Regions from separate parts of the Planococcus rifietoensis genome, predicted to be linked through region 2. Evidence: riboswitches for the same ligand, from Rfam matches in the RefSeq annotation. Region 2 holds a riboswitch; each other region holds the start of a gene.
What was found. Region 2 has a riboswitch for S-adenosylmethionine ahead of AUC31_RS15485 (ABC transporter substrate-binding protein). Riboswitches for the same ligand answer to the same signal wherever they lie in the genome.

Region 1 (6,542 bases), 660 kb from region 2:
TTGGCAAGGAATGGATTTTAATTATTCAAAAATTTACACTTTAACAATAATTAGACAACTAGAAGTATTTTTGTATTCAGCTATTCCTTTCCCACAAAATTACAGAATGGCGAGGTACATATAATGTCAGATTTACGGGTGCCTGAAAAGCGCTTCCGGCCTGAGCTGGAAGGAATTCGCGCAGTAGCAGCGCTTTTGGTAGCAGTCTATCATATTTGGATCGGGTCGGTTTCCGGCGGGGTCGATGTCTTTTTCATCGTCTCGGGATATTTGATCACGACGTCTCTTTTGTCACGGATGGTGCGCGAAGGCCGCATCAATTATCTGGAAAATCTATTGGGGCTCGCGAAACGGTTGTTTCCGCTGGCATTTACGGTACTTGCCGTAAGCGCCGTGCTGTCGATTTTCTTGTTGCCGCTCAGCACATGGCGTCAGACAATCGCCGAATTGTTTTCGTCGATGTTCTATTTCCAGAACTGGCAGCTTGCCAATAGCGCCGTCGATTATTTGGCGCAGAACAATACTGCAAGCCCGTTCCAGCATTTCTGGGCATTGTCGATCCAGGGCCAGTTTTACGTAACGTGGCCGATCGTCATCACGCTCGTGTACCTGTTGGCGACAAAAATCCTGAAAACGCCGGTGCGCAAAACTTTGCTGGCGGTGCTATCGGTGATTTTCCTCGCTTCACTTAGCTATTCGGTTTATATTACCGCAGTCAATCAGCCGTGGGCGTATTTTGATACATTCGCCCGCGCTTGGGAATTCTCGCTCGGCGGGATGCTCGCATTATTGCTTCCTTATCTGAAATTTTCGGACCGTGCGCATCTCATCATGGGTTGGGTAGGGCTTGCGATTATCTCATTCACCGGTATGGTGCTTCCTGTATCGACGGTGTTTCCGGGATTTGCGGCATTGCTGCCGACCGGTGGCGTGATCTTGGTTATTATCGCCAGTGAAAATGGCCAGGCATTCGGTGTTCAGAAATTGCTTGGTTCGAAGCCGTTCCAGTATTTCGGCAGCATTTCCTATGGCTTTTATTTATGGCATTGGCCGTTGCTGGTGTTTTACTATGCCTATTTCAATACGGAAACGGTCACAACACTTGGCGGCATCGGCATTTTGGCCATCACGCTCGTTTTGTCGATCATGACCATCCGACTCGTCGAAAAACCGGTGCGCGAGATGCCGGTCAAGCATTCGAAAAAGCGCTTGTCGAAAGTATTGGTCGCGTTGATGACACCGGCAATTCTGGTCGGCCTTTCGTGGGGCGTCTTCGTCCAAGCGAGCAGCAGCAATAGCGAACCGGTAACAATCGAAGACAATCCCGGCGCCCGCGCCGTATTGGAAAATATCCAGCCGGCAGAAGATGCGGAACTGCAGCCAGACTTTTTATCGGCGAAAGAAGACTTGCCGACATTCTATAGCGATAAAGACTGCTTCTTGACAGGCAGTGTCAGCTCGAAACTCAAGGAATGTTCGTTTGGCGTAACGGAAAACCCTGAGCATGTCGTGGCCTTGGTCGGCGGATCGCATTCGGGGCACTGGTTCCCGGCGCTTGAAGCAGTCGCAGAAGAAATGAACATGCGCATCGATGTCTATAACAAAGATGCCTGCCGATTCTCAAGCGGCGATTTCGACGGCCAGCTGGATGAAGCGTGCATGACGTGGAATGATAATCTGCAAGAGCGCCTGATGGCAGAACCGCCTGATTTGATCTTCACGACAGCGACGGTGAATTCTGGCGATACGGTGCCAAAAGGGTATATCAATAAGTGGAAAGAGTTCGAAGGGGTCGCGGAGATTTTCGCGGTGCGCGACAACCCGCGCATGAAAGTCGACCCGACGCTCTGTCTCGATGAATTGAACGTCGACAATTGTTCGGTGGAACGCGACAAAGCTTTGGCGGATGTCGTGCCGTGGGAAAATACGGAAGGCATCCCGAACAATGTGACGTTTGCCGATATGTCCGAATATTTCTGTACGGACGATACGTGCCCGCCTGTGGTCGGCAATGTACTCGTCTACCGGGATAAGCATCATTTGACGACGCTTTATTCACAAACAATGGGGCCGGCGTTGAAAGAACATCTTGAACCGGCTCTTGAAAATTTAAACTGATGAATACCGAACGCCTCCGGAAGGACTATCTTCCGGAGGCGTTTTCTATTGCGGCGCCGAGCAGGGAAAATAAGTGCTGCGTCGAAAGAGTTACAAAGGAAACCGTTTACGGAGAACGCGCAGCAAAATCGGAGAGGGGTATGTGGCATGAAACGCAGATGGCCGGTTTTAGCATTGACAACGCTTGGGGCATACGGAGCTTACCGAAAGTACAAAGACATGACGCGGCTCGTCAAGCCGACGTGGCCGGAAGTCCGGCACGCCGGGGAAGTGGAACAGGCAAGAACGGACAATCTCCCGAAACCGATCTCCAAATGGCTGGAAGTCAGCGGCGCGGTCGGCCGTGAACAGGTGATGGGCGTTTATGTAAAGCAAGAGGGCTGGATGAAAACCAAACCCGACCAGGAAGAATGGAGCGAATCGACCGCCGAGCAATACAGTTTTGTCGACCCGCCGTCGTTTTATTGGAAAGCGCGCATGAAAGTGGACGGCTTGTTCGTCACAGGGTCTGACAGTTTTCGGGATGGCCGTGCGGGCATGCGCATCCGCTTTGCGGGGCTCGTGCCGATCAACCGGGCAATTCCCGACGGCAAGCTTGATGAATCGGCATTGCAGCGCTTTTTAATGGAAATGGCCTGGCTGCCGGGGCTAGTGTTCAGCCCGTATGTGCGGTTTTTGAACAGCAACGAACGTTCAGTGGAAGCGGAAATGACCTATAACGGGTCGACCGCCAATGTAACGTTCGAGTTTGATGAAACAGGGCGCATGAAGCGGGCGCGTGCGATGCGCTATAAAGAGGTCGGCGAAGATGCCAAGCGCTTGCCGTGCATCGCAGAAGTGCATGAATGGCAAACAGTGGACGGCATCGAAATCCCGCGGCGCATCGACATCACCTGGATCATCGACGGTCAAGCCTTCACTTGGTACAAATTCACCGTCGAAGCCGCCAAATTCAACCCGCGTGTCCCGGATGCCTGGTAGGCAGCAGAAATGTAACAGAAAGTTCTTTGTTTTTTGATAAATCACCTTGACCCAAATCACCACAGGGGGTATCATGTGGGAATACTAAAAACTGCATAGTGAATTCTTATCTAGAGAAGTCGAGGGACTGGCCCGATGACGCTTCAGCAACCAGCCGTTAGGTCAGGTGCTAATTCCAGCAGGCACACGCCTGGCAGATGAAAAGGAACGAGTCCGATATCGTAAAGCCTTCTTTTTCATGGAAGGCTTTTTTTGTTTATATCGATGCGTCCGCAGCTGCACGGCCAAACAGACAGAGGAGGACGAATCATGCTATTAGATGAACTGAAAAAACGGATGCTGACGGCGGACGGCGCTATGGGAACGCTGTTGTACTCCTACGGTATCGAATACTGCAACGAGGAATTGAACATCCAGCGCCCGGAAGTGATTGAGAAGATCCACCGCGACTATATTGCGGCCGGGGCGGACATCATCCAAACGAACACATACGGGGCGAATGCCCATAAACTGGCGCGCTATGGACTCGAAGAACAGACCGAAGCGATCAATAAAGCGGCGATTGCGATCGCCAATAAAGCCGCAAAAGACGGCGGGCAATTCGTGCTCGGCACAATCGGCGGCATCCGCGGCATCCGCAAAAGCGATGCGACTTTGGATGAAATCGTCGCCATGGTCGACCAGCAAGCACAGCATCTATTGTCCGGCGACCCGGATGGCTTGCTGCTTGAGACGTATTATGATTTCGAGGAACTGGCGGCGACCGTTAGCCATCTGAAGAAACTGACCGACGCCCCGCTAATCGCGCAATTATCGATGCACGAACCCGGCATCTTGCAAAACGGCATGAGCTTGAACGAAGGATTGAAACGGCTCGATGCGCTCGGCGCAGAAATTGTCGGCGTTAATTGCCGTCTCGGCCCGCACCATACGATCCAGGCGTTTGAAGGCGTCGAACTGCCGGAAAAAGCCTTTTTGTCCGCTTACCCGAACGCTTCGCTATTGGATATTGAAGACGGGCGCATCGTCTATGAATCGGAAGCCGATTATTTCGGCCGTGCGGCATTGCTTTTGCGCGAAGAAGGCGTGCGCCTCATTGGCGGTTGTTGCGGCACGACGCCAAAGCATATCGAAGCGGTGAAAAAACGCATTGGCCATTTGCAGCCGATCACCGAAAAGAAAGTCGAAGAGAAAAAGCCGATCGTCATCCGTGAAGCGGAAGCCTTGAAAGACAAGCCTTTGCACGAAAAAGCGAAAACCGAGCGGACCATCATCGTCGAACTCGATACGCCGCGCCATTTGGATGTCGAGAAATTCCTTGAAGGTTCAAAAGCATTGGACGCAGAAGGCATCGATGCCATCACGATGGCCGACAATTCACTGGCCTCGCCGCGCATCAGTAATATGGCGATGGGCTCGATCCTCAAGCATAAGCAGGATGTCAGACCTCTTGCGCATATTACCTGTAGAGACCGCAATTTGATCGGCCTGCAATCACATATCATGGGGCTGAACGCACTTGGTATCCACGACATACTCGCCGTTACGGGTGATCCGACAAAAGTCGGCGATTTTCCGGGTGCGACAAGCGTCTATGATGTCTCGAGCCTAGAATTGATCCAGCTCATCAAAAAGCTCAACGAAGGCATTTCATTCTCCGGGAAACCGCTCCGGAAAAAAGCGAATTTCTCGGTCGCTGCCGCGTTCAACCCGAACGTCCGCGTGGTGGAGCGAGCTGTTCAAAGGCTCGAGAAAAAAATCGAAGCCGGGGCGGATTATTTCATTTCACAACCGGTCTATACGAAAGAGAAAATCATCGAGATCCACGAGGCGACAAAGCATCTGGACACGCCGATTTTCCTTGGGGTCATGCCGCTGACGAGCATACGCAGCGCCGACTTCCTGCATAATGAAGTACCGGGCATCAAATTGTCGGAAGAGGCACTTGACCGCATGAGGGCTTGCGGCGAAGACAAAGAAAAATCGACCGCGGAAGGCATCCAAATCGCGAAAGAATTGATCGATACCGCAGCGGAATTGTTCAACGGCATTTATTTGATCACGCCATTTGTGCGCTACGACATGACGGTGGAATTGATCCGCCACATCCGACAACTAGATTTAAAGAAAGCGAGCGATCGTGCCTATGCCTAAACATTTAATTGAACAGCAGCTCGAAAAACGCATCCTCATCATCGACGGTGCAATGGGGACGATGATCCAAAATGCAGATTTGTCTGCCGAGGATTTCGGTGGCGAAGAATACGACGGCTGCAATGAATACTTGAATATTGTCCGACCCGATGTGCTTGAAGGGGTGCACGACGCTTATTTGGAAGCGGGCGCTGACATCATCTGCACAAACACATTCGGCGGCACGCCAGTCGTTTTGGATGAATACGGGCTCGGTCATCGTGCAGCGGAAATCAATCAAAAAGCGGTGGAAATCGCTAAAATCAGCCAAGCGAAATATTCGACGCCGGAATGGCCGCGCTTTGTTGCGGGCGCACTCGGCCCGACGACGAAAACTTTGTCGGTAACAGGCGGCATTACATTCGACGAATTAAAAACCGATTTCCAGGTACAGGCGAAAGCCTTAATCGAAGGGGGCGCGGATTTACTACTCCTTGAGACGAGCCAGGATATGCTCAATGTCAAAGCGGCGACGATCGCGATACGCGATGCCTTTGAAGAAACCGGAGTGGAATTGCCGGTGATGATTTCAGGGACGATCGAACCGATGGGCACAACGCTTGCTGGACAGACGATTGAAGCCTTTTACGTGTCGATCGAACATATCAAGCCGCTTTCTGTCGGTTTGAACTGTGCGACAGGGCCGGAATTCATGACCGATCATTTGCGTTCGCTGTCTGAACTGTCGACAGGCTATGTCAGCTGCTACCCGAACGCCGGACTGCCGGACGAGGAAGGGCATTACCACGAGACGCCGGAATCTTTGTCGAAAAAACTGCGCGGCTTTGCTGAAAAAGGCTGGCTCAATGTCGTCGGCGGCTGTTGCGGCACGACACCAGCACATATTGCGGCAGTGCGTGAAGCGGTCGACGGGCTGGCTCCGCGCGAGCGCAATGAAACGAGCCATGGACATGCGGTGTCAGGCATCGAAGTGCTCGAATACGACGAGTCGATGCGTCCGCTATTTGTCGGCGAACGCACGAACGTCATCGGTTCGCGCAAATTCAAGCGGCTCATTATCGAAGGGAAATTCGAGGAAGCGGCGGAAATCGCACGCGCCCAAGTGAAGAACGGTGCGCACGTCATCGATATTTGCCTGGCGAACCCGGACCGCGACGAACTTGAAGACATGGCGGCATTCATGCAGGAAGTCGTCAAAAAAGTGAAAGTGCCGCTCGTCATCGACTCCACGGATGAAGACGTTATCGAAGCGTCGCTGAAATTCTCCCAAGGCAAAGCGATCATCAACT
Region 2 (6,542 bases):
CGCCGAGAAAGCTGAGCGCCGCTTCCGCTAAAATCGCTTTCGCAAAAATAAAGGTGCTTTGGACAATGACTGGGGACAAGATATTCGGCAATATGTATTTGGTGATAATCACCGCATGGCTCGACCCGGTCGTCTGGGCGGCTTCGATATAGGATTGGTTTTTCACTTGCAGCGTCGCCGAACGGACGACTCTCGCCATGACCGGGAAAAACGCCAGCGTCAAAGCGATGATGATATTGGTGATGCTGCCGCCAAGTGCCGCGACCAGCGCCAGCGCAAGGATCAGTGCCGGAAACGCCAGAAAGCCATCGATGATTCGCATCAGCACGAAATCCACTTTACGGAAGTAACCGGAAATCAAGCCGATCACGGTGCCGATTACCGTCGACAGCACCGCAACGATGACGCCGACAGACAAGGACACCCGGGCGGCGACGATGGTCCGCGAGAAAATGTCGCGACCGAAATCATCGGTGCCGAACCAATGCGCCGCCGAAGGGCCGGTCAAGCGCTGTTCCGGGGAAATCGCGGCCGGCGAGAAAGGCAGCCAGGAACTGGCGGTGATCGCCGCAAGCGCGACAAGTACCAGCATGGCCATCGCCAATAGATTCGTTTTCTTAGTAAACATCGGTTTCGTCTCCTTCCAAATAGTCAATCATAGCGGATGCGCGGATCGAGGAACGTGTAGAGCAAATCCACCAATAAATTGACGAATACATAAATACCGGCAATGAACAGCACAATTCCCTGGACGACTGGGTAATCGCGCCGGTGGATGGAATCGACCAAGAGCTGGCCGATGCCCGGAATCGTGAACAAAGTCTCGATGATGACCGTGCCGCCAAGCAAGCCGGCCACGGTAGCGCCGAGTACCGTCGTCGTCGGGATCAAGGCATTGACGAAGACATGGCGCATCAATACTTCACGTTCCTTTACGCCTTTCGCGCGCGCCGTTTTGATGTAATCCTGATTGACCGAATCGAGCATGCTGTCGCGCAGCATCCGCGCGATGATGCCCACTTCGACGATCGCTAGTACAAACGACGGCAGCAAAATATGGTGAAGCCATGCATCCGCCCCTTCCGCAAACGGCACATAGCCGGCCACCGGAAAGATCGGCAGCGCAACGCCGAAGCCAAGCACCAATAGCGTCGCGAGCCAGAATTCCGGGACGGATACGCCGAACAAGGAAACCGATGTGAAGATCGGATCCAAGACGGTCTTGCGCAGCGCGACGATGAGGATCGCCACTGGAATGGCAATGGCGAGCAAAATCACCGTCGACAGCGCCATCAAGCTGAAGGTCGGCCCGAAATTCTCAGCGATCAGCGAGGTCACCGATTGCGAAGAGTAAACGGAAGTTCCGAGATCCCCCGTGATGACTTGTGAAAACCAATTGAAGAATTGGACATAAAGCGCTTGGTCCAAGCCCAGTTCACGCTCCAAATCAGCAATCGCTTCCGGTGAACTGTCTTCTCCTAAAATGAGAAACGCCGGGTTACCGGGAGTCAAATGCACGATCATAAAGACGATGACACTGACGACCAGCATGACGGGAATCACCGACAACAACCGGCGAATCGTGTAGTTCAGCATTGCGTGTTCCCCCTTCTCCATAAAAGGAAGAAAATCGCCAGCATCGTTCCTGACGATTTTCTTCTCTTAGTTATCCTGTTTGATGGCTCGTTTTTAATTGGTTTTATACGTATTCCAGAAGCGCGGGCCGTACCATTCGCTATAGTCGTGGATATCGGTTGTGCGCGCATTCAAGTTCGAGATGTTCGTCACTTTTTCAAACGGCAATTCTTCGTAGAGCGTTTCGTTCAAGCCGGCGAGGATCTGCTGTCGCTCTTCCTCGGATTCCGCTTGTGCCCACTGGGCGATTTGCTCCTGCCATTTCTCGCTGTTGTACCAGCCGCTGCTGTTCGAATCCTGGCTCAACATGCCTGCCTGGTTCGGCGAGAAGAACGGGGACCATCCGACGACAACGAGATCCCAATTGGTAGCCTCTCCCCATTTCTCAAGGTATGTTGCCCATTCATAGGATTCCAGCTCGACCGCAAAGCCGGCTGCTTCAAGCTGCTGTTCAGCGATCTCGGCAATTTTCTTATAGTCGTTGGAATCGCTTGAGAAGATAATTTTGATCGGCTCACCGTCGTAGCTGCTTTCTTCCAATAAGCGTTTCGCTTCATCCACATCGTAGGATAGGAAGCCGTCTGTGTTTTCTTCCGAATACAGGGCAGTTTGGTTCGGCGTAAACAACGCGCCGTCCAATTCGTAAAATTCCTCGTTGCCGTATGTTGCTTTGGCAATCGCTTCTTTATCGAGTGCAGCGTTCAATGCCTGGCGCACTTGCAAGTCATCGAAAGGCGCTTCCGATTTATCCGGCGTCAACACCGTATAGCCGTTAGTGGCGGTGCCTGCTTCGATATTCGGCGTGCTTTCAATCACTTCGTACAAATCGAGCGGCACTTCATCGCCGAAATCGTAAAGCCCGGTTTTCAAGCCATTAACCACCACTTGAGGGTCTTTGACGATCTTGAAATGGACCGAATCCACATACGCTTTTTTCTCTCCCGTCAAACCGCTTGTCTCATCGGTTCTGGATGCATAGTCGTCGTATTTGGAAAGTACGATTTCATCGCCGCGCTTCCACGAATCAAACTGGAAAGGCCCGGTGCCGATATACTGGTCATGGTCGAGCGGCTTTTCGCCGGCCGCTTCAGCGATTGCTTTCGGCAAGACGACTGCAGCCGATTTCGGGGCAGCCAAATCGGAAAGCAAGGAGCTATAGGCTTTGTTCAATTGAATGGTCAATTGCGAGCCGTCTGCTTCTACGGACTCCACGTGGTCGTTGGTGATCTTGCCGACAGATGACACTTTCAGCCAACGTTCGATGGACGCTTTGGCATCTTCTGCCGTTACTGGTTCCCCGTTATGGAAAGTTACGCCTTCACGCAAATTAATCGTGTAGGTTTTTCCGTCTTCGCTCACTTCATAATCTTCCGCGAGCAGCGGTGCCGCTTCAAAATCCTGGTTCAAGGCAAACAAGCCTTCATAAATATGCCAGCCGATTTTGCGAGCGGCACTTTCCCCTGTATACATCCAATCGAGCGTGTTCGGATCTGCGCCGATCGCCACATTCAATTCTCCGCCTTCTACAGGTTCTGAAGCTGCGCCTGAATCTGATGGGCTTGCTTCACTGCCGGAACAACCGGCCAATCCGATAAGTGCAATTAACGTGATAACTAAAAAGATGATATTCTTCACGATGTTCCTCCTTATGATTTAAAAAATAATGATGCCTCGAGTATGTATGCAACTGCTTAAAAGCCTATCCAAGTTCCCAGATTTTCAATGAAGCGTCGAAGTGTTGATGCGCCAATCTGCCGCTCAAGCTCCGACGGTATTTCGAAAACCATTTGTCCACTGAAGGCACCTCCTTCGCCAAAAATAATTTATCTTACCTGTTTACTTGGTTTTAACGTAATAAAAAAACCCCTTCTTCTTTTCGACAAGAAGAGGAGTGGTTTCATACGTTCGATCGCCTCTCTTATCTCTGTACGCGCGGTACAAGGAATTAGCACAGTGCCGCATTGCGGTCTGCTGCTTTGACGTCTCAGGGCCAGTCCCTCAGTCAATCTCGATAAGATGATTAAATTGTAAAGTTCATGTTACGGCCCTTGATCCAGCTTGTCAACATTATTTTGAAGAAATTGAATTTATTTACATGACGCTGAAATTCGATTTGGTTTACGCTTGCCGTCCTGCCGGCAAAACACTCGACTGTTCGATCCATTCAATAGATTTGGCGACGATAAAATCCAATTCATGGTCCATGGAAGCGATGTGATAGGAATTATGGAGTTCGTGCTTGAACGCGTGTTCTGAACCGACCTTGCCGAGAATATAATCGGTGTTGGCTGGCGGTACGACATGATCTTCAAGCGACTGGAAACACACGACCGGGCAGTGGACTTCGCCGAGCTTTGCGCGGACAGCATCCATATAGCCGAGCAATTGCTGATACGCTTTGACCGGCGCTTGCCCGTAAGTGATTTCCACCGCATCCGCTTTTTTAATATCGGGCGCATCTTCTGTGACGTAAGCATGGGCCGGGCGGCTGCGGTAAGTTTCAAACTGCGGGATGTCGATCGCCGGATTGATCAACGCGATGCCACGGATTTCAGAATGGCGGCTGGCCAGATCCAAGCTCAAGGTGCCGCCCATCGATTGCCCAATGACAAAGACCGATGTGCATGTTTGCTTGAGTTCTAAATAGGCCTGCTCGACACTCTGGAACCAGTCCTCATTAGAGAATGGTTGCAGGTCCTTGAAATGGGTGCCATGGCCTGGCAGCCGCGGACAGGAAACCGTATAGCCTTGCTTGCCGAGCGCTTCGCCTAACTCCCTAACGCTTTGCGGCGTGCCGAGAAACCCGTGGCACAGTAGGATGCCGGTGCCGCCGCCTTTCAGAAAGAAGGCTTCCGCCCCTTGGATGACAGGATATTGTTCGTTCATGCAATCCCTCCTTCAGCTGTTTAAAAATCAGGAGGCCCACTAGCTGCCTTTAATGTGAAGTAATGCGAAAAAAGCTTATTCACATTAGACTATATTTAAAACCTACTTGTCAACTAGGTTTTATAAAATGAACGATCACCCGCATCAGGAGCTGCCTTAAACTTCCGAAGCCTTCCCTTGGCGCGCCCACGAGGCGATCGCTGCAATATCATCGGGAGTCGTGCTGCAACAGCCGCCGATGATATCTGCTCCTGCTTTATGCCAGGCTTTCGAATTAGCTGAAAACGCACCAGCTGACGGTTCTTCGCTCCAGGTTTTGCTTATCGGGTCGTAAGTGGCGCCGGAATTCGGATAAACGATGACCGGTTTGGAAGACGCGCTTTTCACTTCCTGGATCAAGGATTCGATAAACTGCGGAGCTGTGCAATTAATGCCGATTGCCGCCACTTGCGGTTGTTGCTCGAGCCATTTTGCACAATCCGCGATCCGCTCCCCGTCGCTGATATGGAACTCATCTTTCGCACTGAATGTGAACCAGGCAGACACTTGCGGGAATTCTTCCAGCACGCTCACGATCGCTTTCGCTTCCGCAAGGCACGGCAAAGTTTCGCACGCTAAAATATCCGCTCCTGCTTCCACCAGCACCCGGATGCGCTCTCTATGAAATGCGGCCAATTGCTCTTCGCCAATCGCATAGCCGCCGCGGTATTCAGACCCGTCCGATAAAAATGCGCCGTACGGGCCGACTGATGCCGCCACTAAAGGCTTGGGCCTGTCCGAGCGATCCGCTGCAGCGCCCCAAAACTCGTCGCGCGCTTGTGTTGCCAACTCGACAGACTTCGTGATCAATGCGATCGCTTGTGATTCTGTCAGCCCTCTCTCCTGATAGCCTTCAATAGTCGCCTGGTAACTGGCCGTAATGGCACAATCCGCCCCAGCCTGGAAATAATCCACATGCACTTTCTTGATTAACTCCGGATTTTCCATCAATATTTTCGCTGACCATAAAGAATCATTTAAATTGCATCCATAGTTTTCAAGTTCTGTCGCCATAGCCCCGTCCACGATGAGGACCGGGAACTCGTTCAATATCTGTTCAATCGGGTTCATTCCAAACCATCCTTCCGCTCTCAGTCGTTTCACTTTATTCCCTCAGCCTTGGACGGCTTTCCCTAAAAATTGTCTCGTTCTTTCAACGGCGGGCTCAGTGAAAATTTGCTCAGCCGTGCCTTGCTCAATAATGACGCCGTCTTCCATAAAGATGACGCGGTCCGAAATTTCCCGCGCAAAACTCAATTCATGGGTCACGATGAACATCGTTTTTCCGGTGTCCGCGACGCGGCGGATGGTGGCCAATACTTCATCGACCAGTTCAGGGTCCAATGAAGAAGTCGGTTCGTCGAATAACAGCACTTCCGGGTCCAAAGCCAGCGCACGGGCGATGCCGACACGCTGCTGCTGGCCTCCGGACAATTGCGCAGGGTAATGGCTCAGTTTAGACGACAAGCCGACCTGCTCGAGCATCTCGATGCCTTTCTTGTCAGCAGCGTCTTTTTTCATCCGCTTGACGCTCGTCAAACCGACGGAGACATTTTGCAGCACAGTCAGATTCTTGAACAGGTTGTATTGCTGGAACACCATGCCCGTTGCAGTCCTGAGCGCGAAGATTTCCTTTTTCTTGGCGGTGGCCGCATCCACCCGCTTTCCGCCGATTTCCACGATGCCGCTCGTCGGATCTTCGAGAAAATTGATGCAGCGCAACAACGTCGACTTCCCGGAACCACTTGGCCCGAGGACCGCCACCACTTCGCCTTTTTCGACGGTTAAATCGATGCCTTTCAACACATGCTGGCGATCGTAATATTTATGCAGCTTCTCCAATTTGATCATCAGGCAATCCCTCTTTCATATCTGCGTGCACGCTTCTCGATCTTCACCAATAATCGCTCGACGGCAATGCATAAGATCCAATAGACGATCGAGACGGCGATATACACCTCAAAGAACGCCAAGCCGCGGGA
Region 3 (6,542 bases), 1.0 Mb from region 2:
CTTTGCAGCAAACGAAAGCACTGATTGAGCAGATGAACAAGCAAGCTGTACTGTTGAAAAAAGAGCTGCCGGGCTTTATCGGAAACCGACTTCAGTTTGCCTTATTCCGTGAAGCGCAAGCTTTACTGGATGCGGGGGTGGCGTCGAAAGAAGATATCGATGCAGCCGTCACATACAGCATCGGCAGGCGCTTGCCGGTGACCGGGCCGCTGCAGACAGCAGATCTCGGCGGTTTGGACATTTTTTATGCGATTTCAGATTATCTGTTCGAAGACCTATCGACAGATCGCAAACCGGGCCGCACACTGAGCGCGTTAGCTGGAAACGGCGAACTTGGCGCCAAGACAGGAAGTGGCTTTTACGACTGGCCGGAAGTGCAATCGAAAGCTGTGCAAGCGAAGCGGGAGGAAGCATTGATCCACTTTCTTAAACAGGATATGGAAAAAGAGTAATGGAACCTCACTATTTCTCTATCAGCCTAAAGTCTGAAATTAATCAGAATTATAAGAAAAGTCTTTCAATTTAATGAGGAGTCGATATAATAAACAATTATAATCAAAAGGGAGATGAGGCAAATGACCGATCTGAAAACCGATTCGCTGAACTTGCATAGAAGACATCAAGGGAAATTGGAGATTCGTTCAAAAGTGGCTGTGGAAAACGAGAGGGATTTAAGCCTCGCCTACTCTCCTGGCGTAGCCGCACCGTGTCGCGAAATTCATGCCGATCCAAGCAAAGTGCATGAATACACGATGAAGGGCAATACGGTAGCGGTCATTACAGACGGCACAGCGGTGCTTGGGCTCGGCAATATCGGCCCGCAAGCAGCGCTTCCGGTCATGGAAGGAAAAGCTTTATTGTTCAAGGAATTTGCCGGTGTGGATGCATTCCCAATCTGCCTGGATACGACAGATGCCGAAGAAATCATCCGAACCGTCAAATTGCTCGAACCTGGCTTTGGCGGCGTCAATCTGGAAGACATTGCCGCCCCGACTTGCTTCATCGTGGAGCAGCGCCTGAAACAGGAAATGAACATCCCGGTATTCCATGATGACCAGCATGGCACTGCCATTGTTACGCTTGCCGGACTGATCAACTCATTGAAATTGGTCGAAAAGGAAATCGAAGACGTGAAAGTGGTCGTGAATGGCGCCGGTGCGGCAGGCATCGCCATCGTCAAATTACTGGCGAAATTCGGGTTTGGCCATATCGTCATGTGCGACACAAAAGGCGCGATATACAACGGACGCCCGAATGGCATGAATCCCTTCAAGGCGGAAGTTGCGGAAATGAGCAATTATCAGATGGAACAAGGGCAGTTGGCGGATGTCATTGTCGGTGCTGACGTTTTTGTCGGCGTATCGGCAGAAGGCGCATTGACGGAAAGCATGGTGCGTTCGATGAATGAAGATCCGGTCATCTTCGCGATGGCGAACCCGAATCCGGAAATCTTGCCGCATGCCGCGAAATCAGCCGGTGCGCGGGTCATCGGAACAGGGCGTTCCGATTTTGCTAACCAGGTCAATAATGTGCTGGCGTTTCCCGGGTTGTTCCGCGGCGCCCTTGATGTACAGGCAAGCGATATCAATGACGCAATGAAAATCGCAGCGGTTGAAGCGATCGCCGCCTTGATCGCCACCCATGAACTTCACGAAGATTATGTGATACCGAAGCCGTTCGACCCGCGTGTAGCACAGGCGGTCGCCGAAGCAGTCTCTAGGGCTGCCGAAGAAACGGGCGTTGCCAAAGTATCGCTCAAAGAGCCTGCCCAGCAGATTGTCTTATGATAAATAGAAGAAAGCCTGAATTCCCCTCCCCCTGGAATTCAGGCTTTCTTAGGTTTAGCGGCAAGTACAAAGGCATGAAAAAAAGACTGTCCGGTTTCGTCAATTCGATAACGAGCCGGACGGTCTTTTTGAATGAGCACGATCAATCAGCGACACTCAGTCCTTTAGCGATCGCGATTTTTTCGAGTGCTTGGCTGAAATCGTTGATCAAGTCATCGGGATGCTCGAGTCCTGCGGAAAAGCGCAGAACCCCATCGGTGATGCCGCGCTTTTCGCGTTCAGCGGGCGGCATTGCGGCATGGGACATTGTAGCCGGGTAGGACAGGATCGATTCGACAGCGCCAAGGCTGACGGCGAACACAGGAATTTCCAAAGCATCTACGAGAATGCGGGCGGCGTCCTTATCTGCTAGGCGGAATGACAGCACACAGCCTGCGTGGCTAGCCTGACGCTTATGGATCGGGTTTCCGGGATGGAACGAGAAGCCGGGATAATAGACTTCTTCGACAAGCGGGTGCCTATGCAGATACTCGGCAATGCGTGCGGTCGTCTCGCCGGATTGTTTTGTGCGGGCGCCGAGCGTTTTGATGCCTTGGATCAATGTATAGGAATCCTGTGCGCCGAGCACAGATCCGAATGTATTTTGGATGAATGCCAATTGTTCCCCAAGCCCAGCATCTTTTGTTACCGCAAGGCCAGCGGTGATGTCGCTATGACCGGAGAGGAACTTCGTCGCGCTGTGGAGCACGATATCCGCACCGAGTTCGAGCGGATTCTGATATAGCGGTGTCATGAACGTGTTGTCGACGAAAGTCATGGCATCGTTTGCTTTGGCTAGTTTCGCAGCCATTTCGATATCGGTAATTTTCATGACGGGATTGGAAGGCGTTTCAATGTATACCACTTTCGTGTTCGGCTGGAACGCTGCGGCTACTTCGCCAAGGTCGGTCATGTCGACGAACGTGTAATCGACTTTGAATTTTTCCAGCACTTCCGTAATGAAGCGATAAGTGCCGCCGTAAACATCTTCCGAGACCAGCACATGATCACCGGCTTTCAACAGCATGAAGGCCGATGAGATGGCTGCCATGCCGGAAGAAAAGGCCAAGCCCCGCGCACCGCCTTCAAGTTTGGCGATCGTTTCTTCAAGCGATTTGCGCGTTGGGTTGCCGGAGCGGCTGTAATCAAACGGACCGAACGAATCGATGCTTTCCTGATGGAAAGTCGATGATAAATAAATCGGCACATTGACTGCGCCCGTTAATGGATCAATGCCTGCTGAATGGATCAATTTCGTCTCGCGTCGTTCACTCATGGGAAACGACCTCCTTTTCCAGTTTGGCCAAGGCTTGTGACAAATCAGCGATCAAATCTTCTGCCTGCTCGACGCCTACAGAGAAGCGGAGCAGGCGGTTACAGACGCCGCGTGCCGTGCGTTCTGCGACCGGCATATCGGCGTGGGTCTGCGTCGCGGGATACGTGATGAAACTTTCCACACCGCCGAGACTCTCGGCGAATGTGATGAGCGACAGGTTCTCGAGAAATGTCCCGACCCATTGTTCTTCGCGCAGGCGGAACGACAGCATGCCGCCTTTTCCAGGGTATAGTACGTCTGTCACGGTCTCTTGAGTTTCCAGAAAACGGGCGAGTTCTTTAGCGTTCGCTTCGTGCTGGCGCATGCGCAGCGGCAAGGTTTTCAAGCCGCGGATCAACAGCCAGGAATCGAGCGGCGACAGCACTGCGCCGGCTGAGTTATGGGCGTTGAAAAGCTGCTCGCATAAATCCTCGCCTTTTGCGGCGACTAGCCCAGCAAGCACATCGTTATGGCCGCCGATGTATTTGGTGGCGCTATGGAGCACGATATCGGCGCCGATTGCGAGCGGCTGCTGGAGAAAGGGCGTCAAAAAGGTATTGTCGACGATCAGCAAAAGCTTGTGGCGTTTCGCCAATTGTGCATACAATTCCAAATCGATCTCCTGCATCAATGGGTTGGTTGGGGTTTCAATGAAAATCGCTTTTGTCTTGTCAGTGATTTTCGCTTCAGCTGTTTTCGGATCGATGAAGGAATCGTAAACGGGGCGGATATGGTATTTCTCTTCATATTGTTCCAGCAGGCGGTAGGTGCCGCCATAAATATCTTCAGGAAGCAAAATTTCATCGTTCGGACGGAACAGGGAGAGGACCAGCTGGATCGCGGCCATTCCAGAACTGCAGGCAAAGCCTGCGTCGCCGCCTTCTAAATTCGCGATCCCTTCTTCGAGAAGCTGGCGTGTCGGATTTTTCGTCCGTGTATAATCATAGCCTGTGGATTTGCCAAGGCCTTCGTGTTCGTAGGCGGTAGAAAGATAAATCGGGGGATTGACCGCCCCGGTGCGTTGGTCGCTGCGGTTGCCGAGTTGTACCAGGCGTGTTTCTAAGCTATGTTGTGTCATGATCCTCATCCTTTCAAATCAAAAAGCAGGGGCTTTCTTCTATGATAAGAAGAAAGCCCCTGCCGTATATGCTATCTTCTCATCTACTAGGCTTCACCTATTGGAATTAGCACCGTGACAAACACGTCCGGTTGCTGAGACTTCACAGGGCCAAATCCCTCCATCTCTCTCGATAAGAATCATTTTATATAGTTGTGGTTGGTTGATGTTTTCCATCATACGGCAATTACTTTCGAAACACAAGCGGAATATTGAAAATAGTCTTATAAATGTCCCAGAGTCGCTCGCTTTTATTCCGGAAGCTGAAATGGTATGCTGAGGTATACTTTTATCCTGCCCAGCTTATACAAAGCTAGTTGCAAAGGGGTTCTGAATTATGTACATCGTCACATCGACCGTCATTGTGCCTGAAGATAAAGTGCAAGACGTCATAGAAATATACCAAAAACGATCGCGCCGTGTAGACCAGGCGGAAGGCTTCACTTCATTCCGGCTGATCCAAAACACGAAAAAGCGCCATGAATTGACCGTCCACTTGGAATGGCAATCCAAACAAGCCTACATGAACTGGGTCAAGAGCCAGGAGTTCAAGGAAATCCATGATTTGGAGAAGAATTATCCAGACCAGGAACTCGCGGGCATCGTCCCGAAAGTCCATCAATACGAAGTGGTGGCCGAATGAACCAGAAACAAAAACAGCAAATCGCGACCGACACGGCAGACGGTATATACGAAGCGTACCCGAATTTATGGGAACGTTTCGGCGATAAGGGATATGAACATACCGTCAAAGACAATCATCACCACTTGGATTACCTCGAAACCGCGTGGGAGCTGCAAAGCGAGCAATCCTTTCTAGACTATGCACTCTGGCTCGAGACGGTGCTCGTGAGCCGCAATGTCGAAACTGCGCTCATCATCGATAATTTTCAGCGGCTTATCGAAATTGTGCCGCGCTATACCGAAACAACGCAAGGAGATTTCATGCGGGGCTGCCTCGATCGCGCAGTCCGGTTATTGGAGCTCCCTCCACATAAAAGGGGCTGATCAAATGAACGAGTCAACACAGCTTTCGGATCTTTTCCTGCAGGGGCAGGAAGAGGAAGCTTTAAAATATGTCCAGGCTTTCCTGGAAAGCCATTCACATGAACAGCTCTACGGCGAACTTCTGACGCCGGCGATGTACCGCATCGGGGAATTATGGGAACAAAATGAAATATCGGTAGCGGAAGAGCACTTGGCAACCGCTGTTTGCGATTTTGTCTTGTCCGCTACGGAGCTGCGCAATAAAGATAAGGATGGCCGTAAAAAAGCGATGATCTTTGGCCCAGAAGGCGAAGAGCATTATATCGGACTTAAGATGGTCGCGGCGATGTTCCGTGAAGAGGGCTATGATGTCCGCTATATGGGACCGAATTTGCCGCTCGATTCAGCACTCGAATTGGCCGGTGAATGGCAGCCCGATGTTGTTGCATTGTCGGGTGCACTTGCACACCGCTTGCCGGTTTTGAAAACCTACGCCGAAGCTTTCTCTAAGGTGGACTCAAATCCAGCCGTCCTGATTGGCGGCAGGGCCGTCACTTTGTCGAGCTTTGCTGATTTGCGTATAAAAGGAGCGGTCGTCGTCCGGGAACTTGGTGCGCTCAGGGAATGGATCCGCACTGGAAAGGGGTCGAACGATGACACGCTCTCCACTGGCTGAATGGCCGCTTCCGGCTTTTCAATTAAACAATAGCTTTGCGGTCGTCGATTATTCCCAAGAGGCAGAACAGCTTTTCGGAAAACCAAAAAGATTTTTTGAATTACTCGATGAAGGCAGCCACGCCAAAGCGGAACGCTTGCTGAAAACACGCGGCAGCAAAAAACCTATCGAATTGAATTTCACCACAGCAGCTGGCTTCTTCTTGGCGGACGTCTATTACCGCTGGGATAGCGACTTTTCACTGAATCTTGTACTGGTGCCAAAAGATGACCAAATGGCTGCCATCACGGCTCAATTGATTCGCTTGCGGGGCCGCTTGAAAGAAACGGATTATGAATTGCTCAAGGAAAAAGAACGGTCGGATGCGCTGCTGGATAAAGTGCGTGAACTTTCCGCCCCGTGCATCGCAATCGGCGGAGGCTATGTGCTCATTCCGTTGTTCGGTAATTTGGATGCGAAAAAAGTTGAAGCGATCCGCCCGTATATTGTCACGCGCATCTATGAATACGAAGCCGAAACGGTCGTGATCGATTTGACGGCGATGGGTTCGGTGACGCAAGAAGGCGTCAGTTATCTGGAATCGCTCGTGCAGACCTTGGGCGTCATGGGAATCGATGCGGT

Region 1: linked by a shared signal. The riboswitch ahead of AUC31_RS01390 (bifunctional homocysteine S-methyltransferase/methylenetetrahydrofolate reductase) and the one ahead of AUC31_RS15485 (ABC transporter substrate-binding protein) in region 2 are both predicted to bind S-adenosylmethionine.
Region 3: linked by a shared signal. The riboswitch ahead of AUC31_RS10340 (methionine biosynthesis PLP-dependent protein) and the one ahead of AUC31_RS15485 (ABC transporter substrate-binding protein) in region 2 are both predicted to bind S-adenosylmethionine.

What each region holds. Positions count from the first base shown of each region.
Region 1 covers NZ_CP013659.2:271,260-277,801, forward strand. Annotated here, with positions in the region: gene AUC31_RS01380 (acyltransferase family protein) at 124-2,118, shown strand; gene AUC31_RS01385 (DUF6920 family protein) at 2,266-3,099, shown strand; SAM riboswitch class I at 3,203-3,303, shown strand; gene AUC31_RS01390 (bifunctional homocysteine S-methyltransferase/methylenetetrahydrofolate reductase) at 3,406-5,253, shown strand; gene metH (methionine synthase) at 5,246-6,542, shown strand, end outside.
Region 2 covers NZ_CP013659.2:3,114,302-3,120,843, forward strand. Annotated here, with positions in the region: gene AUC31_RS15475 (ABC transporter permease) at 1-628, opposite strand, end outside; gene AUC31_RS15480 (ABC transporter permease) at 652-1,596, opposite strand; gene AUC31_RS15485 (ABC transporter substrate-binding protein) at 1,690-3,270, opposite strand; SAM riboswitch class I at 3,551-3,653, opposite strand; gene AUC31_RS15490 (alpha/beta hydrolase) at 3,754-4,521, opposite strand; gene mmuM (homocysteine S-methyltransferase) at 4,678-5,631, opposite strand; gene AUC31_RS15500 (amino acid ABC transporter ATP-binding protein) at 5,674-6,411, opposite strand; gene AUC31_RS15505 (amino acid ABC transporter permease) at 6,411-6,542, opposite strand, start outside.
Region 3 covers NZ_CP013659.2:2,064,475-2,071,016, reverse strand. Annotated here, with positions in the region: gene AUC31_RS10355 (3-hydroxyacyl-CoA dehydrogenase family protein) at 1-452, shown strand, start outside; gene ystJ (NADP-dependent malic enzyme) at 576-1,787, shown strand; gene AUC31_RS10345 (aminotransferase class I/II-fold pyridoxal phosphate-dependent enzyme) at 1,930-3,102, opposite strand; gene AUC31_RS10340 (methionine biosynthesis PLP-dependent protein) at 3,095-4,219, opposite strand; SAM riboswitch class I at 4,296-4,398, opposite strand; gene AUC31_RS10335 (antibiotic biosynthesis monooxygenase family protein) at 4,596-4,901, shown strand; gene AUC31_RS17870 (hypothetical protein) at 4,898-5,266, shown strand; gene AUC31_RS10325 (cobalamin B12-binding domain-containing protein) at 5,271-5,921, shown strand; gene AUC31_RS10320 (STAS domain-containing protein) at 5,899-6,542, shown strand, end outside.